2 regions of the Vagococcus sp. JNUCC 83 genome follow, and region 1 is predicted to be linked to the other one. Evidence: a T-box and tRNA genes for the amino acid it is inferred to sense, from the RefSeq annotation. Region 1 holds a T-box; the other holds one or more tRNA genes.
The links. A T-box is a leader RNA that pairs with one kind of tRNA and senses whether it is charged. The one in region 1 lies ahead of leuS (leucine--tRNA ligase), so its partner is inferred to be a tRNA-Leu.
Positions count from the first base shown of each region.

Region 1 (4,416 bases):
AACGTCTACTAATACCATACTCATTTAACGAGTTATAGTGTGAAATTTGTTTGGCAATCGCACCTGGTATTCCGGCCGTTGCAATCATTAAAAATAAAGCGTAAATGTTGTAACCTTTAGTAAACAGTGCATTAGCGATATTAGCATCTTCACCCATCCATGCATACCATGGAATCACATATGCTGCACCTAATAACCTAGAAAAAACATTTCCTACTGTCATCCATAAAGAGCCACGAACCATTTTTTCCTTTGCATTCAACTCTTTTTCAGTCTCATCAAAAGAAGCGTTTTGATTTGGCATGATTCTAACCAACTTTCTTCATTATACTGCTCTAATTGTATCGATTATTGTAGGTTTATGCAAACACTTTTAAATGATTTAAATACAATCTTAACTTTAATTTGCAACAATATTAACTAGTTTGTTTGGTACTACAATAACTTTTCTAATCGATTTACCTTCTAATTGATTTTTTACTGCCTCATGCCCCATAGCAATAGACTCCAATTCTTCTTTCGATAAATCGCGTGCTACAACTTCTTTTCCTCGTACTTTACCATTCACTTGGAAAATTACTTCAACTGTGTCTTCAACTAAGGCTGATTCATCATAAGTTGGCCAAGCGACATAACTGATAGATCCTTCATTGCCCATTCTTTCCCATAATTCTTCTGAGAGGAATGGTGCAACAGGAGCTAGTAATTGTAAGAAACCGTTCATATATTCAACAGGTAACGCTTCTGCTTTATAAGCTTCATTTACAAATGTCATTAATTGAGAAATCGCTGTATTAAAATGTAGGTTCGTATAATCTTCTGTCACTTTTTTCACTGTTTGATGATACACTTTTGTCAATGCTTCGTCATTGTGTTTCGTGATACGATCGCGTAAGACAAAGTTTTCGTCGATAAACAAACGCCATACACGGTCTAAGAATTTACGACTTCCTTCTAACCCTTTTTCGCTCCATGCAATTGAGCCATCAAGTGGTCCCATAAACATTTCATATAAACGTAATGTATCAGCACCATATTGCTCTACGATATCATCTGGATTAACCACATTTCCTTTTGATTTCGACATTTTTTCATTGTTTTCACCTAAAATCATGCCTTGATTATATAATTTTTGGAATGGTTCTTTTGTTTCCACTACTCCAATATCATATAAGAATTTATGCCAGAAACGAGCATATAGTAAATGAAGTACCGCATGTTCTGCTCCACCTAAATAAACATCAACAGGCATCCATTCTTTTAGTTTTTCTGGATCTGCTAATTGTTCGTCATTATGTGGGTCAATAAAACGCAAGTAATACCATGAGCTACCTGCCCATTGTGGCATAGTATTCGTTTCACGACGACCTTTCATGCCAGTTTTTTCATCTACAACATTAATCCACTCCGTCATATTAGCTAATGGCGATTCACCTGTTCCACTAGGTTTAATATCATTTGATTTTGGCAATACTAATGGAAGCTCCTCTTCAGGAACAGCTGTCATCGTTCCATCTTCCCAATGAATAATTGGAATAGGTTCACCCCAATAACGTTGGCGAGAAAATAGCCAATCGCGCAAACGATAACTTGTTTTTTGTTCGCCAATTCCTTCTTTTTCCAACCACTTAATCATAGTAGAAATACCATATTCTTTATTCATTCCATCTAAGAAATCAGAATTAATGTGGTCTCCATCCCCAGTATATGCTTCTTTTGATACATCGCCACCGTCTACAACAGGTATAATCTCTAGACCAAATGTTTTTGCAAATTCATAATCTCGTTCATCATGAGCTGGCACAGCCATAATCGCACCTGTTCCATAAGTTGATAACACATAATCAGCAATCCAAATCGGAATTTCTTTACCATTGACTGGATTAATTGCATAAGCTCCAGTAAAGACACCTGTTTTTTCTTTTGATAATTCTGTACGATCCAAATCTGTTTTCTTTTCAGCTTCTTTTATGTACGCATCAATCGCGTCTTTTTGTTCTGATGTGACAATTTCTTGAACCAGTGCAAGTTCTGGGGCCATTACCGCGTAAGTTGCACCAAATAATGTATCTGGACGTGTCGTAAACACGGTAAATTGTTTGTCTGTTCCTTTAATTTTAAATGTGACATTCGCCCCTTCAGAACGGCCAATCCAATTACGTTGCATTTCTTTAATACTCTCTGGCCAATCTATTAAGTCTAAATCATCAATTAAACGATCAGCATATGCTGTAATACGTAACATCCACTGTTTCATTGGTACACGGTATACTGGATGGTCACCACGTTCAGATTTCCCATCGATTACCTCTTCATTAGCTAAAACAGTCCCTAATGCTGGACACCAATTAACAGGTACTTCTGCTTCATAGGCTAAGCCTTTTTCAAACATTTTTGTAAAAATCCATTGAGTCCATTTGTAATATGATGGATCAGTCGTGTTAATTTCACGATCCCAATCAAAACTAAATCCTAACGCATCAAATTGGCGTTTGAATGTTTGAATATTTTTTTCAGTAAACTCTGCTGGATCATTTCCAGTATCTAGCGCATATTGCTCAGCAGGTAAACCAAACGCGTCCCATCCCATTGGGTGAAGAACATTAAAGCCTTGTGCTCGCTTCATACGAGATAAGACATCTGTCGATGTATAACCTTTAGGATGCCCCACATGTAATCCTTGTCCTGATGGATATGGAAACATATCAAGTGCATAAAAATTTGGTTTCTCTGCTTCTTCTCCTGTTTTAAACGTGTGATCTTTTTTCCAATAGTCGCGCCATTTCTTTTCGATTTGTAGATGATTATAAGCCATGATCTTCCTCCTAAAATTTTATAAAAAAAAAGTCCTATAAAAACACTTTTATGTTTTTATAGGACGCTAATTGACGTGGTACCACCTAAATTTATGCCTAGATAAACTAGACACCTCCGTTGACTGTTAACGAAAATAGTCATTCCGATAAGTAAAATGAGTTAAGACAAGTTCAAATAGTCCTGCTACATGTTTCCACCAACCACATGCTCTCTTAAAGTTTTTCTATTCTACTACTTCTTAATTACTTATTTTTATATTATTAAACTCATCATAACAAATGAGTACTACTTTGACAACTAGCTGACTCTTAAAACCTGATTAGCGTATATAATATCTGTTGTTAAATTATTCCAAGATTTTAATTGAGAAACACTTGTATTATACTTCTGAGATAACATCCACAAAGACTCACCAGCTACAACAGTATGACGTAAGTTTTTCGATGTTGCACCACTTGTCGCTGTAGGTAAAGTTAGCTGTTGGCCAACATAGATAAAATCGCTTGATAAGTTATTTGCTTTTTTCACCGCTTGTACAGTTGTTTTGTTAGCCATAGCAATTTTGTATAATGTATCACCAGATTTAACAGTGTAACTTCCTTGTGTTGTGCTTGTTCCAACAGTTGATGTAGATTTTTCCGTGGTTTTTCCTGTCGAGTTAATCTTTAACGACTGTCCAACGTAAATCACATCACTCGATAAATTATTCCATTTCTTAATATCATTTATTGATGCATTGTATCTTAAACCTATACCATATAATGTATCGCCACTTTTTACAATATGAGTGGTTGACTCACTGGACACACTGCTATTTGAATTGGTTGACGCTCCTTTAGAAACTTTTAAGGACTGTCCCACATAGATAATATCACTGTTTAAATTATTTAATGATTTAAGCTCTTGTACACTCATACCATATTTTAACCCTATACCATATAATGTGTCACCGCTTTTTACTTGGTGGGTCGAAGTAGACGTAGAACCTGATGTAGTTCCAGATGTGTTACCTGTTGATGAACTACCTTTACTTGTAATCTTCAACTGTTGACCGACACGAATCAAATCACTTGTCAGACCATTTAACTGCTTCAACTCTTGAACAGTCATCCCATTGTTTAAAGCAATACGGTATAATGTATCGCCACTTTTTACTGTATAGATTGATGATGAATTACTTGCTCCAGACTGATTTGGTTCATTATTATCAGTAGCTTGATTTGAATTAGTATGTTCAGATTCAGTTATAGGTGCTTGACTATTTCCTTTAACCTGTAATTTTTGCCCAGTATAAATGATATCACTAACTAATCCATTTAATTTTTTTAGTTCTTGAACAGTCATATCATTATTTAATGCTATACGGTATAACGTGTCCCCACTTTTCACCGTATAAGTTAAAGAGTCTTCAGATGTTGATGCACTACCAGGATTACTATTTACCCCATCATTTGTTCCTGTAGGCGTTGTGATCGGTCCTGTATAGTTAGCATCATCATATTGCGTTAAATTGTATGTCATAATTAAATTATTTAATTTAGTGTTATAGTTAGGGTCTGTAGCATATTTACCAGTCAGCCACTTAGTAGCATCCATATA
Region 1 covers NZ_CM132204.1:2,179,936-2,184,351, reverse strand. The annotation lists gene JNUCC83_RS10690 (putative polysaccharide biosynthesis protein) at 1-304, opposite strand, end outside; gene leuS (leucine--tRNA ligase) at 401-2,815, opposite strand; T-box leader at 2,872-3,065, opposite strand; gene JNUCC83_RS10680 (muramidase family protein) at 3,115-4,416, opposite strand, start outside.

Region 2 (4,416 bases), 670 kb from region 1:
GTCTTTGATAATATAGAAGACAAACGAAAAAAACGTTATGATGATCAAGGTATATTGAAATTATTTCAAAAAGCAGATGATGCCGAAACAGTTGACGTAAAAGTACCGGTTGAAGAATACCGAGAGTATCGTCTATCATTAAAATTTTTAGAATATCGTTGGTATCAGGCTAATATAATGCAGGTAAATGCAACAGGCGAAAGTGAATTAGCTTGGAGTGAGGTCTATGTGTCAGAATCAGGTGAATTCTTTGAAGAGTTAGAAAATCTTGTTAAGATACCATTACTATCAAAAAAATATGTTATTATGGATAAGGAAGTTTTATTGCGCTTAAAAGCGTATCAAGCGTTATCTGATTATTTAGAGAGACGTTATTTTAAATCAAGTAAGCATTTTTTTGATGGGGAGACGAATGATTAATTATGCCAGACACACAAGTTTTTGAAATTTTAGAAAAAGAATTACCAAATATAAGTAGAAAACAAATTGATACCGTATTGCACTTATTAAGTGAAGGAAATACGGTTCCTTTTATTGCTCGCTATCGTAAAGAACAAACAGGTAGCTTAGATGAGGTAGAAATTCGAGAAATTGAAGAAAGACATGCATATATTGAAGGGTTAGTTAAACGAAAAGAAGAAGTGATTCGTTTAATTAGTGAGCAAGGGAAGCTAACAAAAGAACTCGAGAAGAAAATTCAATCAGCGAAAAAAATGCAACGCGTGGAAGATTTGTATCGACCATTTAAGCAAAAACGACGTACTAAAGCAACCATTGCTAAAGAAAATGGTTTAGAACCGTTCGCCAACTGGTTACTATCTTTTCCTGAAACAGGATCTATTGAAGTAGAGGCTGAAAACTATATAAATAAAGAAAAGAACATTTTAATCATAGAAGACGTGTTATCTGGAGCACATGAGATTATTGCTGAGATAATTAGTGATGAGCCTTCATATCGCGAATGGTTAAGAAATATGACGATGCAAACAGGATTATATACAACCAAAGAGAAAGATAAATCATTGGATGAAAAAAGTGTGTATGAAATGTACTATGATTTTTCAGAGCCAATGAAAAAGATGGTATCACATCGCGTTCTTGCGACAAATCGTGGAGAAAAAGAGGGCGTGTTGAAAGTTGCTATTGAAATTGATAGTAATAGAGTTTTTCAGTATTTTGAACGTCATTTAATAAAAAATGAATCGAGTATTGCCACACCTTATATTCGTTCAGCGTATGAAGATAGCTATAAACGTTTTATTGGTCCTGCAATTGAAAGAGAAATACGCAATGAATTAACAGAAAAAGCTGATGAGCAAGCTATTACAATCTTTGGCGAGAATCTAAAAAATCTATTGTTACAACCTCCTTTAAAAGGAAAAGTAGTGCTTGGGTTTGATCCGGCTTATCGTACGGGTTGTAAATTAGCAATTGTTGATCCAACAGGAAAATTATTAGCCGTTCATGTAATTTATCCACATAAGCCAGCTAATGCACAAAAACGAGCAGCAGCGAAACCAGAATTTATAAAATTATTGGAAGAATATAGGGTTGAGATGGTTGCAATTGGAAATGGAACAGCTAGTCGGGAATCAGAAGCTTTTGTTTCAGAATGTTTGAAAGAGATGAGCGACAGTGTTTATTACGTCATCGTTAATGAAGCCGGTGCGTCAGTTTATTCAGCCAGCGATGTAGCTAGAGAAGAGTTCCCTGATTTACAAGTTGAAGAAAGAAGTGCGGTTAGTATCGGTCGACGATTACAAGATCCGTTAGCAGAGTTAGTAAAAATTGATCCAAAAGCAGTTGGAGTGGGACAATACCAACATGATGTGTCACAAAAACGATTAGGTGAGCAATTGGATTTTGTGGTTGAAATGGTTGTTAACCAAGTGGGTGTTAATGTCAATACGGCAAGTGCGCAATTGTTGCAACACGTTGCTGGGTTAAATAAAACGACAGCTAAAAATATTGTGATTTATCGTGAAGAAAATGGTGAATTTACTAGCCGAACAAGTCTAAAAAAAGTCCCAAGATTGGGGCCAAAAGCTTATGAACAATCAGTTGGATTTTTAAGAATACCAAATGCAAAAAATATTTTAGATACAACTGGTATCCATCCGGAAAGCTATGGCTTAGTTAAACAATTATTATCAGAATTATCAATTGATATATCTAGTATTGGTACAGAAGAAACGAATAGTATTCTGGAAAACGTATTGATTGATAAAATGAGTGAGTCACTTTCAGTAGGTAAAGAGACATTAAAAGATGTGATTAACGCATTAAGACAGCCTGGACGGGATATGCGTGATGATTTAGCAGCGCCTCTTCTAAGAAAAGACATTTTAAAAATGGAAGACTTAAAACCGGGTATGCAACTTGAAGGAACTGTACGAAATGTTGTAGATTTTGGTGCGTTTGTTGATATTGGTGTGAAACAAGATGGGTTAGTACATATTTCAAAATTAAGTCAGTCATATATAAAACATCCGACTGATGTTGTAGCTGTAGGTGATGTGGTGACTGTTTGGATTATGGATGTGGATGTACAAAAACAACGAATTACTCTATCGATGATTGAACCAACGTCAAAATAAGGAGTGACAAAGATGTTAGATGAAGATCTGCAAAAACTAGTGGAAAAAATTTCATTAGACTATTTTAACAAACCATTTAATCATCAAGCGTCATTTAATAAACGATTAAAAACAACTGGTGGGAGATATCATTTATCAACCCACCAGTTAGATTTTAATCCAGCCATTTTAGAAAGTTATGATGAACGTATATTGATAGGTATTATCAAACATGAGCTATGTCATTACCATTTGCATCTAGAAAATAAAGGCTATCAGCATAAAGATAAAGACTTTAAAGAACTATTGAAGCAAGTGAATGGCTTAAGGTTTACTCCACCACTGCGTGAAAAATTACAAAGAAAAAGTTACATGATTGAATGCTGTCAGTGTCATCAACAATTTCAACGAAAAAAACGTTTAAATTTAGTAAACTACCGTTGTCAATGTGGTGGGAAATTAGTCTATTTATCGTAATAAATAAATTTATAGTAGAAAATGACTAGTATTTTATGGTAGAATAACACTACGATTAGCGAGAATGTCGGAATTGGCAGACGAGCAAGACTAAGGATCTTGTGAAGAGTATTCTTCGTGAGGGTTCAAGTCCCTTTTCTCGCATAGTTATAGTATCAGGTCACTAAGATCTGGTACTTTTTTTATATATAGAAAAGGATTGAAACAATTGATAGATATAGGGTTAACGACATTTAAAGAACATGGTAAATTATTAAACAAATCATTTTTAACATTATCAGAGTATGCTTCTTTATTTCCTATTGTTGAAATGAATACATCGTTTTATGGGATAAAATTTCCAACGGTCAGTCAAAAATGGGTGGATGAAACGCCTGATACTTTTTCATTTATCGTAAAGGCATTTAAAGCAATGACTAATCATGCTAAATGTGAAGACTATTATGACACCCAACAATTAATGGATGATGCTTTTAAGTTATTTTTATCACCTTTAGTTGAAAATGGACGACTCTCATCCGTTTTATGTCAATTTCCAAGTTATTTTGTTTGTAATAAACAAAACGTAGAGTACTTAAGAAATTTAAGAACACGATTTAAAGACTATCCTATAGCACTCGAATTTAGAAGTGAGACTTGGTATAGTGAGACCATAAGAAAAGACATGTTGTTATTTATGCGAAACCAAGGTTATACGTTAGTTATTGTTGATGAGCCACAAGTAGCCCGTCGTTCAGTCCCTTTTTTGTCAGAGATTACCACTCCAGGGTATGCTTATATAAGACTACATGGTAGAAATAAGAGATATTGGGCAGAAAAATCAAGTGATTGGCGAAAAAAACGCACACTCTACCGTTATACTGATGAGGAGTTAAAATGGTTAGCAAATGAAGTTAAACAACTTGAGACCAAACAAACTGTAGTGATTTTCAATAATAATTCCGGTGGAGATGCTGGAGAAAATGGTTTGTCTTTGAAAAAATTATTAGGTATAGATTATAAAGGGCTAAATCCAACACAGCTAAATTTATTTTAAAAAACAAAATTGTATGTACGAAAACTCGATACGTTATTTATAAAGTGAGTGTTATCAATAAGTTATTCTAAAAAGAGAGAGACTGTTTACCAGTTTTTCTCTTTTTTTATATGGTAATTTTGCCTTTTTTTATGAGAGCCTTTACTATGTGGGATGTCGATAAGCAGTACCGTATGCGTAAAGGAGTCGTAAATAGTGATAGAGTTGAACCAGGTGAATAAAGAGTATGATGAGTTTAATCTAAATAACATCACCTTAACTATTAATGATGGTGTTATTTATGGAATAGTTGGTGAAAGTGGCTCAGGAAAGTCAACTTTACTCAAT
Region 2 covers NZ_CM132204.1:1,509,314-1,513,729, reverse strand. The annotation lists gene JNUCC83_RS07300 (coiled-coil domain-containing protein) at 1-420, shown strand, start outside; gene JNUCC83_RS07295 (Tex family protein) at 423-2,597, shown strand; gene JNUCC83_RS07290 (SprT family protein) at 2,610-3,053, shown strand; tRNA gene JNUCC83_RS07285 (tRNA-Leu) at 3,112-3,197, shown strand; gene JNUCC83_RS07280 (DUF72 domain-containing protein) at 3,262-4,089, shown strand; gene JNUCC83_RS07275 (ATP-binding cassette domain-containing protein) at 4,285-4,416, shown strand, end outside.
Region 2: it has a tRNA-Leu gene. The T-box ahead of leuS (leucine--tRNA ligase) is inferred to sense a tRNA for this amino acid. The anticodon was not compared.